2 regions of the Halomonas sp. AOP12-B1-6 genome follow, and region 1 is predicted to be linked to the other one. Evidence: predicted binding sites of a transcription regulator. Region 1 holds the regulator's gene; the other holds the start of a gene.
What was found. The regulator sigma-54, encoded in region 1, starts transcription at its own class of promoters, with help from an activator protein. The targets are predictions, from matches to a motif close to TGGCACNNNNNTTGCTNT.

Region 1 (7,802 bases):
GTAATGAGGTCGAGTAGTTCGCGCTGACTGCCTGCTTTGCGTAGCCGCTGGCGAGTATCCGCATCATTCATGATGGTGGCTACTTGGCCTAGCAAAGAGAGGTGTGTGTCATCCGCTTGTTCCGGTACGAGCAGCACAAACACTAGATCAACGGGGTCGCCGTCGATAGCATCAAAATCAATCGCTTCTGAGAGTTTTAAAAAACCAGCAATAGGCGTAGAGCAGTGAGGGCTGCGGGCATGTGGAATAGCCACGCCGTTACCAATCCCTGTGCTACCTAAGCGTTCTCGGCCGATTAAGCGACTGAACACTTCTTGGCTATCTAAACTGGGCGTATTTTGGGCGATAAAGGTGCTGAAAAATTCCAGCACCCTTTTTTTGCTGCCCCCAGGGACGTCGAAAAGAACGCGCTCTGGGGGGAGTATGGTTTCCAACGTCATTGAATTAACGCACACCTGCGCCTTGGGCGCGAGCTTGTGCTTTTTCCTTATGTTTAACGAGTTGACGATCAATTTTGTCCGCTAGCGCATCGATAGCGGCATACATATCACTGTCTAGGGCTTCTGCATGTAAGTCAGCGCCTGCTGCATGCAGTGTGCAGGCTGCCTGTTGGCGTTCTTTCTCCACCGATAGGGTGACCTGCACAGTGGTTATATTGTCGTAATGACGCTCAACACGTTCAAGCTTTTCATTAACATAGTCACGCAAGGCGTCAGTCAGTTCTACGTGATGACCAGTGATATTTACTTGCATTGACGTACTCCTTATCTATCGGACTGTACTTAGGAACCGTGCTTAGGAACCGTACTTAGGGACTGTACTTAGTACTTAGATATGTAGCCCTTTTGATTGTAACCCTTTTTGCCCCGTTGCAAAGCCCTTGTCGAGAGTTTCGCTGCAACCTGGCAGATCCTAGCGCAAACGGCGCCGCTCACTGGAAGAGGGAATGCCCATGGCTTCACGATATTTGGCTACCGTACGCCTTGCAACTTGAATGCCACCTTCTTCTAATAATGTCACTAAGCGGCTATCAGAAAGCGGTTTGCTGGGCGCTTCTTCGTGAACCAGCTTTTTCAGGCGGGCGCGGATCGCGGTACTGGAGTGGCTGTCGCCATCCTGGCCACTCACTTGGCTAGAGAAAAAGTATTTCAGCTCGAACACGCCACGCGGCGTATGAATATATTTCTGCGTTGTCACCCGTGAAATCGTTGATTCATGCATTTCAACGGCTGCGGCTATATCGGCCAAAATCAGCGGTTTCATGGATTCTTCGCCATGTTCGAGAAAGCCGATTTGACGGGTAATGATTTCACGGCCCACTCGCAGCAGCGTGTCGTTACGACTCGAAAGGCTTTTAATTAACCAGCGCGCTTCCTGCAGGTGTTCTTTCAAAAACTGATTATCCTGACTTTTGTCCGCACGCTTTATCAGGCTGGCGTAATCAGGTTGGATTCTTAACCGAGGCAGGGCGTCCTGATTGAGCTCTAAATGCCAGCCTTCATTATCATGACGCACCACCAGGTCGGGCGTGATGTAGCTGTCGTTGGTCACGCCATAAGCGCTGCCTGGGCGTGGATCTAGGCTGCGAATTAGCTGGATGACATCGGCTAGCTGCTCGTCATCGAGTCCTAAGCGTCGCTTGAGTAAGCGCATGTCATCTTTGCTGAGCGCTTCAAGAAACTGACGCACTAGCCTACGAGCAGGCACTAGCAGTGGCGTATCATCTGGCAGGGCGGCGAGCTGCAGCATCAAGCATTCACGCAGGTCGCGGGCAAAAATACCGGTGGGCTCGAATTGCTGCAGTTTTAATAATGTCGTTTCGACTTCGCGCTGGCTAAGGCTATCAATGCCCTGGGCGCGTAGCCCTTCACGAATATCATTAAGCGGCTGGGTCAAATAGCCGTTGGCATCTAGTGCATCAATGAGGCTCTCGGAAACCAGCTGTTCACGCACACTAAAATCGGTCATGGCGAGTTGCCACAATAGGTGGCCATGAAGGCTCTGTTCGGCAGCCTGGCGCTCAAAATCAGGGCCCTCGCTGCTGCTGCCAGTGCCGCCAATGTCTTGATAGGTGTCCGACCAGTCGCTATCAACGGAAAGCTCGGTGGGAATGCTCTCTGACCACTCCTCCTCTTTAGGCTCGCTTACGGCCTCTTCACCGAACTCATCTTCCTGTTCCAGCATGGGGTTGGCATCTAAGGCCTGCTGAATTTCCTGACGAAGATCCAGAGTCGATAGCTGCAGCAGGGCGATAGCCTGCTGCAGCTGAGGTGTCATGGTCAGCTGTGTCCCAATGCGCAGTTGAAGAGAAGCTTTCATGACCATTTGAGAACCACTCGTTAATCGGAATGCTTTACCCTAGTGCGAGTGGGAGCTGGGTGCAAGTGCAATAAGCATGCCATTGGTAGTTAAAGCGTTATAAGGCGGGATTTATGGGCAAAAATAAGCCTACAGACGAAAATCTGCGCCCAGATAAACATCCCTGACTTGCTGGTTAGTGAGGATAGATGCCGGGGGGCCGCTGGCGATGATATGGCCATCGCCGACAATATAAGCGATATCGCAAATGTCCAGCGTTTCACGGACGTTATGGTCGGTAATCAGAACGCCAATGTGGCGCTGTTTCAGCGCGCGAATGATGGTTTTAATCTCGCCCACTGAAATGGGGTCAACCCCGGCAAAGGGCTCATCTAGCAAGATGAAGGCGGGTTCGGTCGCTAGCGAGCGGGCAATTTCTACACGGCGACGCTCTCCCCCTGAGAGGCTCATGCCTAGGTTGTCGCGAATATGGGTGATATGGAAATCTTCAAGCAGAGCCTCCAGGCGCTCTTCGCGACCTGGGCGGTCGAGCTCTTTGCGCGTTTCTAATATCGCCATAATGTTATCGGCAACCGATAATTTGCGAAAAATAGACGCTTCTTGGGGCAGGTAGCCAATGCCTGCCGCTGCGCGCTCATGCATCGGAGCACGAGTTAAATCTAAGTCGTCAATACCCACTTTGCCGGCGTCAGATTTGACCAGCCCGACAATCATATAAAACGACGTGGTTTTGCCCGCGCCGTTAGGGCCGAGTAAGCCAACGACGCTGCCTTGGGAGATTTCCAAGTTAATATCTTTAACCACTCGGCGGCGTTTGTAACTTTTTGCCAAGTGGTGGGCATATAGTGTTTTTATCGGCGCATTGTCAGCAGTTGCCATCGATAGACTCTCTATTGTTCAGGCTGAATAGTCATGCGTATACGCTGCGGCTCGCTACCTTCAACGTCTGAGCGCGCTTGAATCACTTCACGGTCGATGAAATATTCAAGCCGACCTCCGGTAAATTTGTCGTCCTGCTGTGTCAATTCAGCTTGATCAACGAGCTCCACTCGGCGTTCGGCGACGTGATAAATAATCCGCCGAGCCCAGCCTTCCGTCGGGCCTTCTTGCCCTTCGGCCTGATGGCGCAAATAAGCACGCTCACCGGTCGACGTTGCCCGTGAAAGCTCGCCCGCCTCATTGCGTTGAATTTCCACTCGTTCGCCGCGCAGCTGCATTTCGCCCTGGCGAATATTGACATCCCCGGTGTAGACGGCGGTGCCCGCGCGCTGATCAAGATCTAGGCGGTCGGCTTCGACCTCCACGGGGGCCTGTTGTGAAGACGAGCTGGTTTGGGCTGCCGCGGATAGCGGCACGGCAAGCGCAAAAAGGGCGGTGTAGATAAGTGCTTTCATGGCGACTCCTGTTAGCGTTGTGTGGCCGGTGGATGAGTGCCGCGCACACCGTCAGATAAGCGGACCTGGCTATCGTTTAACCATACATCCATATGTGAAGCATTCATTTGCTGGGGCGGCTGTTGCAGTAATACCGGTGCCTCGCTCCATGCATGTTGAGTGAGGCCATCATAGTGCAGTTCTTCAGTATCCAGCTGCCATCCTTCGTCTGGCGCAATAAGTCGCGCGGAGCCGGACATAACGAGGGACTGCGTATTGGTATTAAGCGTGCCCACATCGGCACTGGCTAGCCACTGGCGCTCATCGCTGTCATACAGGGTGGCCTGAGGGCTCTCAGACCAGGTTTCCCCGCTTTGCGGCGTATGGATGAGGCGCGGTGTTTTTAATGACTGCAAGACGTTACCGTTGTCGCCAAACAGAGTGATTTCAGCATCCTCCAGGACGTGCCCTGGCTCTTGGGCCTGCGCTTCTGGGTCGATAGCGGTTTTTTGAGGCCCGCCTGGGCCAAGCCACACCAATAGCACGCCCAAGGCGATAAAAAGCCCTGTTAATCCTAGGCGTGTTTTAAGATGCTTAAGCATTTATGTGCGGCCGTGCAAGTAAGTGTCGAGCACTGCGCTCCAGTGCCCTTGGGCTTCAAGCAGAGTATCGCAAATTTCGCGTACCGCGCCGTGCCCGCCAAGCCGTTCCGTTGTCCAGTCGGCATGAGTGTGCATATAGTCCGGCGCATTGGGGACGGTAATGCCGACACCACAGCGCTTGATAACCGATAGGTCGGGGAGATCATCGCCGCAATAGGCGACTTGCTCTAGCTCTATATCCAAACGCTGGCACAGGCCGCGCAAGGTGGCGAGCTTATCCTCGCAGCCTTGAAAGACATGGTCGATACCCAGCGCTGCGGCACGTTGACTAACCATGGGCGAATCGCGGCCAGTAATCAGCGCGACGTGGATGCCGACTCGCTTAAGCAGCTTTAGACCATGGCCATCCTGAGTATGAAAGGCTTTAATTTCGATGCCGTCAGCCTGAAAGTAAAGTCGACCATCGGTGAGTACGCCATCAACATCTAACGCCAATAGACGAACGCGGCGAAGTCGATCAAGTAGGGCTGCAGATAGGGTCATAAAGCCTCCATTCTTTTAAGAAGTCGCTAAATCTTGCGATAAATACGTTAAATAACGCCGCTAACAAGCAAGTCATGCATATGTAAGGCACCAACCGGGCGCTGTTGTTCATCAACCACCGCGAGTGCGGTAATTCGGCCCTCTTCCATAATGCGTACCGCCTCTGCTGCCAGTATGTCGGGGCCGATACGTTTACCTGGCCGAGTCATGACATCATCGACTAAGACGTCGCGTAAGTTGTGGTATTGATCCAGCGTGCGCCGCAGGTCGCCATCGGTATATACCCCGGCTAAACGACCGTCACTATCAACCACGCAGGTAAAGCCCAGCCCTTGGCGGGTAATTTCCAATAAAGCGTCGCGCAGCGGGCTGCCTAGCGGAATTTGCGGCAAGCGTGCGCCATCGTGCATAAGGTCTCTCACGCGCAGCAACAAGCGCTTGCCTAAGCTGCCACCCGGATGGGAAAGAGCGAAATCTTCTGCCGTAAAGCCTCGGGCTTCCAGCAGTGCTACGGCGAGCGCATCACCCAGCGCTAGGGCGGCAGTGGTCGAGCTAGTGGGAGCGAGATCCAGCGGGCATGCCTCGCGCTCAACGCCGCTATTTAGATGCGCATCAGCATGCTTAGCGAGCGTGGAGCCAGGCCGCCCTGTCATGCTGACCAGCGGCGTACCTAAACGTTTCAGTAGCGGCAGAAGGGCGGTCACTTCGGCCGTTTCGCCTGAGTTAGACAGGGCCAACACAACGTCGGCGCGAGTAATCATGCCCAGGTCGCCGTGACTGGCTTCACCTGGGTGAACAAAGAAGGCGGGTGTGCCGGTGCTGGCTAGGGTGGCGGCAAGCTTGCCGGCTATATGGCCAGATTTACCCATGCCAGTGACCACGACGCGCCCCTGGCAGGCGAGTATAAGCTCGCAGGCGCGGTCAAAGTTTTCATCTAACTTGGCCTGCAGGCCACCAATAGCTGCCTGCTCAATTTGCAGCGTACGTAAGGCACTTTCGCGCAGTAAGCTGAGGGAGGCGAGAGGCTGGCGCATAGCGATATCTCTTGGCGATTGAAAATATAAAAGGCGACAAGCGCTAAGAATAACATCTTGGCAGTGCTAGTAGGCAGTACTTCAGCTGCTATTGGGGCAGATGTGCTGAGATATGCTGTGCTTAATAATCGCAACATCGGTTAGCGTGATAGCGCTTAGTAGAGTTATAGTACGTTGTTCGATAATGTATTAGAACGCTGTTTTTTTAAATGCGGCAGCGGCAAGTGGCGTATAATAGTTAGCCCTAGCCGCGTCGCGCTAAGAGTCAACTGAGCTATGACAGAGACACCCTTCATAGAAATTGAAGATCTTTATTTTTCTCGTGGCGATCACGAGATTTTTCGTGGCGTCAATATGACGATTCCGCGGGGTAAAGTCACTGCTATCATGGGGCCCAGTGGCACCGGCAAGACAACGCTGCTTAAGCTCATAGGTGGCCAGTTGGCGCCGGACCGAGGACGAGTCTTAATTGATGGTCAGGACGTTCATCGCCTCTCACGCAAAGCGCTGTTCACGCTACGTAAACGCATGGGTATGCTGTTTCAAAGTGGTGCGTTATTTTCAGATTTAGACGTGTTTGAAAATGTCGCCTTTCCGCTGCGCGTGCACACCGACTTGCCCGACACGATGGTGCGTGATCTGGTGCTGCTGAAGCTGCAGGCGGTAGGTTTGCGTGGAGCGCGTGAATTAACTCCCGCAGAGCTTTCAGGCGGAATGGCGCGGCGAGTCGCCTTGGCGCGAGCCGTAGCACTAGACCCCGAGCTGGTTTTGTACGATGAGCCTTTCGTTGGTCAGGACCCTATTTCAATGGGCGTTTTGGTTCAGCTGATTAAGCGCCTCAGTCAAGCGCTACAGCTGACCTCTGTCGTGGTCTCGCACGATATTAAAGAAACCTTGAGTATTGCGGACTACCTCTATTTGATCGCTGATGGGCAGGTAGTGGCGCATGGCACGCCGCAAACGCTGGATATCAACCAGGATCCACGGGTTAGTCAATTTGTTCATGGCGAGCCCGACGGTCCCGTGCCGTTTCACTACCCCGCTGAGGCGTTTTATCGCGATATTCTGGGGCAAGCCGCGCTACTACAATAGGCAAAATGTACAAAGGCAGGGTCAATGCAGTCAAAATTCTCAAACGGCACCGCGCGTATTACCCGTCTGGGGCGCAAAGGGTGCGATTTAATGGAAGCCTTAGGCCGCGCTGGCGTGTTTCTTGCCCAGTCGGCAGTCGGCGTTCCCTCTCGGGAGGGGTGGCGGTTATGGGTGCATCAAATGCACTTTGTTGGCGTACTCTCGTTGGCTATTGTGCTGGTGTCAGGGTTGTTTATCGGCATGGTGCTGGCGCTGCAGGGGTACACCATTTTGGTCGATTTTGGCGCTGAGCAAGCGCTGGGTCAAATGGTGGCGCTGTCTCTGCTGCGTGAGCTCGCGCCGGTGGTGGCCGCGCTGTTGTTTGCTGGCCGCGCCGGCTCTGCGTTGACCGCAGAAATTGGATTAATGAAAGCCACTGAGCAGTTAACCAGCATGGAGATGATTGGCGTTGATCCATTGCGCAGAGTCGTGGCGCCACGGCTGTGGGCGGGGTTCGTGTCACTGCCTATTCTGACCGTCGGGTTTAGCGTGGTGGGTATTTGGGGTGGTTATTTAGTCGGCGTTGAGTGGCTAGGCGTGTTTGAAGGCTCCTATTGGAGCAATATGCAGGCTAACGTCGCCTTCGTTAACGATGTTGGCAATGGCGTGATCAAAAGCTTGGTCTTTGCCCTGGTAGTGACGTGGATTGCTGTCTTTCAAGGATATGATCTGGTGCCTACCTCTGAAGGTATCTCACGTGCCACCACGCGCACGGTTGTGTATTCGTCGCTTGCAGTTCTGGGGCTTGATTTTGTGATGACGGCCGTTATGTTTGGCGGCCTTTGATGGGTGGAGTCGTT
Region 2 (7,802 bases), on a different contig from region 1:
TGAGTACTCGGCCATCGGGTGGTTGCACAGGGTTTCATGCAGCTGGGCGAGTCGCTCGTTCTCGCGCGCTTTAAGACCGGGGGGCAGTGGGAAGCTGAAGAGGGACGGCGTGGGTAGTCCATAGCCAAGTAGCTGTAGCGAAAGGCCATGCCAAAGCAGCGACTGGCGCCAGTCGTCCAGCGGATGTTCGCTTGTGGCAAGTAGCTGTGTAAAGAGCGCCGGTGGCAGTGTCCAGGTGCGCAGCTGTGGCTCATGTGCGCTGGGTAGCGCATAAGGAGCGGTTGCCAGAACGGCAATATTTAGCGTGCGCAGCCGCACCTGAGCGGGCTGTTCGACAATCAGCGGTGCCTGCGGGGTGAAATGCGCGCACAGCCCTTGGCCAGCACCGATAGTGAATTGCGTCTGGCCTTGACTGATATTAATACGGCCATCCATAACCACACACACAAACCATGGCACGGACTGAGTTGAGCGCGAGAGATAGCGATGACGAACCTCAAGATCCGACAGTGTGAGGTGCAGCGCAGGAGGCAGCGATAAATCGCTGACGCTGCCGTGTGCAAGCGGGCAGTCAGACGCCTCCCCAGGGTGTAAGTAGTCGATGCCGAATTTATGCCCCAGCTGGCTAAGCGTGGCCGGGGTTAACGATGTGAGAGTTGGCATCGGTGCTTACAATGAGGGAGCGTTGCATGAAGTATCCAGAGAACAGATCGTTATTGGCGGTGATCGTAATCATTGGCAGCCTAAAACGCAATGATAAATGTTCTCATTATTGGAAATTAGCAGATGTTACTAGCCTCTGCTGTTGTTGAGCTGTGCGGCGGCCATCAGACCGCCGCTCAACGGATTACTTATCGTCGTGTTACGCGTCGCCAGCGGCAGGCTTTTTCACGGCCGCCGCGTCTTGTGAAGAATGTTCTGACGCTTGTACAGGCGCCGTGGGTGACGGCGCTGCGGCTTGCTGCGTTTCAATCACCGCTTCCAAGTTTGCCACCTGGCGTTCCAGCGCTTCGACACGCGTCCGTGTGCGCTGCACGACATCCATCAAAATATCGAAATCTTCGCGTGAGACCAGCTCCAGGCGATCAAACGCGCTGCGAACCACTTGCTGTACGCCTTTTTGAATATCTTCCGGGGCTTGAGATGCGTTCTGTAAGCGGTCGCCAATCTGCTGGGCCAGTCGGCTAATACGGTCTTGAGGCGCCATGGCTCTCTCCTAATGAGTCATACATAAAAGGTAATTGCTTACCGGTAAGGATACGCAACAGTGGGCGAATTCGCATGTGCCGCGTGCGTTTACTGTCTTGTAGGTGATTTGCATCTAAATAGGGCAGGCAATGTTTGCTTACGCTCTTTTTTGGTGCGCTAGGCCTATTGCGGTAATGGTTTTACGCAAAATCGGTCATTTAAAACCATTGTTTATTGCTTTAATTGACTGATTATAAATAAAAAAAATTCAGCTGGCACAGTATGCGCATTAACGGTTCAGGTGCTTATTCTGGCGGCTGCGCCGCTACTAATCTAGCAGGACTTATCCAGCAGGGGAGATCCGGGATGAAACTCATCACCGCTATCATCAAGCCATTCAAGCTCGACGACGTTCGTGAAGCACTCGCCGATAACGGCGTGCAGGGCATTACCGTTACCGAAGTAAAAGGCTTTGGTCGTCAGAAAGGTCATACCGAACTGTATCGCGGTGCCGAGTATGTGGTCGACTTTTTACCCAAAGTGAAAGTGGAAGTGGCCGTAGACGATGATCGCTTAGAGGGCGTACTGGATGCGATCTGTAACGCTGCTAACAGCGGCAAGATTGGCGACGGCAAAGTCTTTGTGACGCCGCTAGAAGACGTGATCCGTATTCGTACCGGTGAACGCGGCGCAGACGCCGTTTAAACCGCACTCACAAGGTACTTTTTTAGTTCAACGGGGAACTAACAATGAATGAATTGGCTGATCTTAGCTACGCACTCGATACGTTTTACTTCTTAATTTGCGGCGTGCTTGTCATGTGGATGGCCGCTGGTTTCTCCATGCTTGAAGCGGGCATGGTGCGTTCGAAAAACACGGCAGAAATTCTAACCAAAAACATCGCGCTGTTTGCTATTGCCTGCACCATGTACCTGCTGGTTGGCTACTTCATCATGTACTCAAGCTCTGCCGGTGGCTTCCTGCCAAACCTGGGCTTCTTGATTGGTGCCGAAAACAGCGTTGATGCCGTCACTGCAGGTGGCGACGATGCACCGTATTACTCCATGCGAGCCGACTTCTTCTTCCAGGTTGTGTTTGTCGCAACGGCCATGTCGATTGTGTCTGGTGCGGTGGCTGAACGCATGAAACTGTGGGCATTCCTGGCCTTTGCGGTTGTCATGACCGCGGTGATCTATCCAGTATCTGGCTACTGGACATGGGGCGGTGGTTGGTTAGCTGAAGCGGGCTACTCTGACTATGCCGGTTCGGGCATTGTGCACATGGCAGGGGCCGCCGCTGCGCTGGCTGGTGTCTTGGTGCTAGGACCACGTAAAGGTAAATACGGTAAAGATGGTTCGATTCATGCGATTCCCGGTGCCAACATGCCGCTGGCGGCGCTAGGCACACTGATTCTGTGGATGGGCTGGTTTGGCTTTAACGGTGGCTCAGAGCTAAAAATGTCGGATATCGGTTCCGCTAACAACGTGGCACAGGTGTTCGTGAACACGAATGCGGCCGCTGCGGGTGGCGTCATTGCCGCGCTTATTCTGGCTAAACTGTGGTTCCGTAAAGCGGACCTCACCATGGCGTTAAACGGTGCATTGGCGGGCCTTGTGGCGATTACTGCCGATCCGCTTTCTCCTTCTGCTTTGAGCGCGGCGATGATTGGCGCGATAGGCGGCATCATCGTTGTCGCTGCCATCGTGACACTAGACAAGCTGAAGTTGGATGATCCTGTCGGTGCTATCTCGGTTCATGGTGTGGTCGGTATCTGGGGCGTGTTAGCAGTGCCGCTGAACAACGCCGATGCAACCTTTAGTGCCCAGATCATTGGCATTGTGGGCATCTTTGCTTGGGTCTTCCTTGCTAGCCTGGTGGTATGGCTTATTCTCAAAGCGATCATGGGCGTGCGCGTTAGTGAAGAAGAAGAGTATGAGGGTGTCGATATCGCTGAGTGTGGTCTCGAAGCTTACCCAGAGTTTAGTGTTAAAAAATAATTAGGTGGCGCCAAAAAGCAATTCCAAGGCGCCTAAATGAGCAAGTGTTGTTCTCATGGCCTCCCCTTTTGGGGAGGCTTTTTTATTCTCCTCCCATAGCGGTGTATGCTGGTCGTTAGCGGGCCATCCGCCGCCGCACAGCAAAGCCCATCACGGCCACCTAGTTAGAGAGGATTCTCGTAATGAAATTGATCACTGCTATTATCAAGCCATTTAAGTTAGACGACGTGCGCGAGTCTCTCTCCGAGATCGGCGTACAGGGCATTACGGTGACGGAAGTTAAGGGCTTTGGCCGTCAGAAAGGCCACACCGAGCTTTATCGCGGCGCTGAGTATGTGGTGGATTTCCTACCTAAAGTGAAGCTGGAAGTCGCGGTGGACGACGATATGGCGGAACAGGTCATTGACGCCATTACCCAGGTCGCTAATACGGGTAAAATTGGTGATGGGAAAATCTTTGTCATGCCGCTAGAGCAGGTCATTCGCATTCGTACCGGTGAAACGGGCAAAGACGCGGTTTAAACGATTGAGTAGCACTTTGTAAATCGTGAGTGATAAGCAGCACAAAGCCCCTGTGGAGCATCTCCATCAGGGGCTTTGTCGTAATGCTGATGAGCTAGTAGTGATGACGTAAAGAATTATTTCTATTCACTATTCACCACTTGCCAACATATTACTTTTCTACAAAGGCACGCTCGATCACGTAGTCGCCGGGTTCGCCCATGCGCGGCGAAATATTCAGCCCCAGCTCATCAAGTAAGGCGCTGGTGTCGTCTAACATCGCAGGACTGCCGCAGATCATCGCGCGGTCTTGACGCGGATCAATGGGCGGCAGGCCGGTATCTTCAAACAGCTTGCCCGAACGGATGTGGTCGGTCAGGCGCCCCATAGTGTGAAACTCTTCACGGGTGACGGTGGGGTAGTAAACCAGCTTTTTAGCAATATCCTCGCCCAGATACTCGTGGGCCGGTAGCTCTTTGGTGATGAAGTCGGCATAGGCCAATTCAGAGACTTCACGCACGCCGTGGATCAGCACTACTTTTTCATAGCGCTCGTAAACCTCAGGGTCTTGGATCAGGCTCATAAAGGGCGCGAGACCCGTACCGGTAGAAAGCATATACAGATTGCGGCCCGGCAATAGGTCGTCGCAGACCAGGGTGCCAGTAGGCTTGCGGCTAACCATAATCTGGTCGCCCACTTTTAAGTGCTGCAGGCGTGACGTTAACGGGCCATCGGGCACCTTGATGCTGAAGAACTCTAGGTGGTCTTCATAGTTGGGGCTGGCAATCGAGTAAGCACGCATTAACGGCTTGCCGTTGACTTCCAGACCGATCATTACAAACTGACCCGTTTTGAAGCGAAGGCTGCGCTCACGCGTGGTGCGAAAACTAAATAGCGTGTCGTTCCAGTGGTGAACGCTGAGGACTTCTTCTAGGGCAAACTTGCTCATGCGAATCTCCATTAACCGATGCGGTGACTAAACTGCCGCAGCGTTATTCTTAAAAAGAATAAAAATGATTAAATATGTTGCCGGTAATTCTAAGTGAATAGTGATATATCTGTTAAGCGAATTATATTGATAACTCTTATCTTTAAAATAGATATAGGCCGGATTTATGCACTACACCCTGCGTCAATTGGAAGTATTTGTGGCGGTAGCTCAGCATGAAAGCGTTTCCCAGGCGGCGCGGGCGCTTGTGATGTCGCAGTCAGCGACCAGTACATCGCTGGCTGAACTTGAGCGCCAGTTTGACTGCCAGCTGCTGGACCGAGTGGGTAAGCGCTTAAAGCTCAACGCGTTGGGGTTTCAGCTATTGCCCAAGGCCGTCGCGTTGCTAGACCGCGGGGAAGAGATAGAAGAGCTGCTACGCGGGCAGCAGGGTGTGGGGTCGCTGGATGTGGGGGCCACGCTGACGATAGGTAACTATTTGGCCACTCTTTTAATCAGCGACTTTATGCAGCGCCATCCCGGCAGCCGCGTTCGCCTGGCGGTGCGCAATACCCGCCATATTATCGAAGGCGTGCGCCAGCACTCGCTGGATTTAGGGCTGATTGAGGGGCAGTGCGACGATGACATGATCATCAGCCAGCCGTGGGTAGAAGACGAGCTGTGTGTCTTTTGCTCGCCGCGCCACCCGCTGGCAGGCCTGGAGCATCTTGAGCTTGAGCAACTGTTGCGTGAGGACTGGATCATGCGCGAAGAGGGCTCCGGCACGCGTATGACGCTCGAGCACGCCGCCCGCCATCGGCGCAGCCGGTTCAATACCCTGCTGGAACTTGAACATACTGAGGGTATTAAGCGTGCCGTGGAGTCGGGTTTAGGCATTGGCTGCGTTTCGCGCCTAGCGCTACGCGATGCCTTTAGGCGCGGCAGCTTAGTACCGCTGCCCACGCCGGAGTTGGATTTAAAGCGCCAATTCACGTTTATCTGGCACCGGCATAAATACCTCACGACGGGCGTGCGCGAGTTTCTACGTCTCTGCCGTGAGATGACGGCCGGTGCCAAACGCAGCGACGATATCTCGCTGCCGCCGATTCCTTAATCGTTTAAATGATTGCTTAACTGTTCGCTTAGCGTAAATCGCTGACGGCAGCCTGGATATCTTCAAGTGACGCTTTACTAAGATCTTTCGAGAGTGAGTGAATGACCAATTTCTGAGTGGGGCCATCGATTTTGTCGCGTAGCAGGCCTAAGAATTTGGGCGGTGCCACCAAGATGAGCTTCTCCATGCTGTTATCCACACGGGCGTTATAAAGGCGGTTGGCAACCTCTTTCGCAAAGAGCTCGTTTTCGTGCTTGGAGGCCGAGCCTTCTTCTCCAGCTGAGCGTGACGTGGTGGAGGTAGAGTCGTGCACATCGCCTCGCCGATCGGTGACCAGATCTCCTTCGTGCAGCCGTCCTTGTGCGTGAACCAGGCTTTCGTGCTCCTCCAGCGTCAGCGCATCACGCGTAAAGATACGCGCGCGAGCGGCGTCGGCTACCACAATATAGGTTGTCATCACTGTGCATCCTCCTGGTCATTGATGGTGCTTTAACCATGGCAAGCGTTTGACGATAGGTCAAACGCTTGCACAATCTTCTACAGCACCTTGCTACGTAGAAGGCTGGTAATGGCCTCACCAATCAGCACCAACACGATGATCGCAATCAATATCGTCGCCACGGTTGGCCAAGCGAAAGTATCAATAGCGCCCTGCAAAATAACCCCGATGCCACCCGCACCAACAAGCCCCAACACCGTCGATTCACGGATGTTGATGTCCCAGCGCAGTATCACAATGGCAAAAAAGGCGGGCATGACTTGCGGCACAATCGCATAGGCAATCACCTTGGCTTTGGACGCGCCGGTGGCTTCCATCGCTTCAACCGGCTTGCGGTCGATCTCCTCAATGGCTTCGCCCATCAACTTGCCGATAAAACCGATAGAGCGAAACACGATGGCGAGAATGCCCGCTAACACGCCGGGGCCAAAAATGGCCACAAACAGCAGCGCCCAGATGATGGTATTCACCGAGCGGCTGGAGACGAGTATGAAACGCCCCAACCATAGGCACGCACGGTTTGGCGTGGTGTTTTGAGCGGCAATGAAAGCCACCGGTAGCGCTAAAAAAATAGTTAGGAAAGTGGCCAGCGTCGCGATATGCACGGTCTCGATCAGCGCTGCGATAATACTGTTGAAACCCGCTGCACTGGGTGGCCACATGCGCGCGCCCAGGTTGGAGATTTGATTCGGTGCGTCCCATACCCAGGGCCAGAAAATATCAATATCGCGCACGGCCCACACCACCAGCATGACGGTGGCGAGCAGTACGGCGTAGCGAGTAAGGCGCTGTTTGCGGTCATAGCGTTGCCAAATGCGATCGGCAAGCTGCTGTGCGTGATCTACCATATTTTTTTCCTTACCCAGCCGCTGACACCTTCACTGAGCAAAATGACCGCGATGATAATGAGCAAAATCGCAAAGGCGAAATCGTAGTCGTAGCGTCCAAAGGCATTCATTAGCGTGCCCCCAATGCCACCAGCACCGACAATCCCTACGACCGCAGAGGCGCGCAAGTTGCTGTCGAGTTGATACATCGAAAGGCCCACTTGGCGCGGCAGAATCTGTGGGAATACCGCATAGAACAGAATGGCGACATAGCCTGCCCCGGCGGCCTTCATGGCTTCCACTTGGCCCCAGTTAATCTCTTCGATTTCCTCAGCGAGCAGTTTGCCTACAAAGCCAATCGAGTAGAGGGTAAGCGTGAGAATACCTGCCAGCGGGCCAAACCCAACGGCGGCCACAAAGAGGATCGCCACAATCACCGGATGAAAGCTGCGCGATATAATAATCACCGCTCTTCCAATGATATAAATAGGCATCGGAGCGATATTGCGTGCGGCCATCACCGCAAAGGGAATCGACAGAAAAACCCCTAGCAGGGTGGCCAAAATAGCGATTTGAAAGCTCTCCTTAAACCCTGTAATGAGCAGACCATAGCGCTCAAGATTAGGAGGGAAGCCGCCGCTAAATATGCGCGCAGCGCGGGGTAAGCCTTCAGAAATACGCGCCCAGTTGAATGGCAGCGAGCCAAAGGCCCACACCAAGTACACCGCTGCGACAATGATTAGCCCGTA

Region 2: a site for sigma-54 is predicted at 1,462-1,479, ahead of ACT3TR_RS07700 (P-II family nitrogen regulator). Genes of this name have one in related genera too.

Annotation. Positions count from the first base shown of each region.
Region 1 covers NZ_JBQSYK010000001.1:78,297-86,098, reverse strand. Annotated here, with positions in the region: gene ACT3TR_RS00430 (PTS sugar transporter subunit IIA) at 1-440, opposite strand, end outside; gene hpf (ribosome hibernation-promoting factor, HPF/YfiA family) at 445-753, opposite strand; gene ACT3TR_RS00420 (RNA polymerase factor sigma-54) at 913-2,325, opposite strand; gene lptB (LPS export ABC transporter ATP-binding protein) at 2,449-3,198, opposite strand; gene lptA (lipopolysaccharide transport periplasmic protein LptA) at 3,210-3,713, opposite strand; gene lptC (LPS export ABC transporter periplasmic protein LptC) at 3,725-4,294, opposite strand; gene ACT3TR_RS00400 (KdsC family phosphatase) at 4,295-4,837, opposite strand; gene ACT3TR_RS00395 (KpsF/GutQ family sugar-phosphate isomerase) at 4,885-5,871, opposite strand; gene ACT3TR_RS00390 (ATP-binding cassette domain-containing protein) at 6,148-6,963, shown strand; gene mlaE (lipid asymmetry maintenance ABC transporter permease subunit MlaE) at 6,988-7,788, shown strand.
Region 2 covers NZ_JBQSYK010000002.1:519,276-527,077, reverse strand. Annotated here, with positions in the region: gene ACT3TR_RS07710 (AraC family transcriptional regulator) at 1-663, opposite strand, end outside; gene ACT3TR_RS07705 (accessory factor UbiK family protein) at 863-1,207, opposite strand; gene ACT3TR_RS07700 (P-II family nitrogen regulator) at 1,555-1,893, shown strand; gene ACT3TR_RS07695 (ammonium transporter) at 1,938-3,185, shown strand; gene glnK (P-II family nitrogen regulator) at 3,368-3,706, shown strand; gene ACT3TR_RS07685 (ferredoxin--NADP reductase) at 3,858-4,634, opposite strand; gene ACT3TR_RS07680 (LysR family transcriptional regulator) at 4,801-5,727, shown strand; gene ACT3TR_RS07675 (host attachment protein) at 5,756-6,184, opposite strand; gene phnE (phosphonate ABC transporter, permease protein PhnE) at 6,265-7,074, opposite strand; gene phnE (phosphonate ABC transporter, permease protein PhnE) at 7,068-7,802, opposite strand, start outside.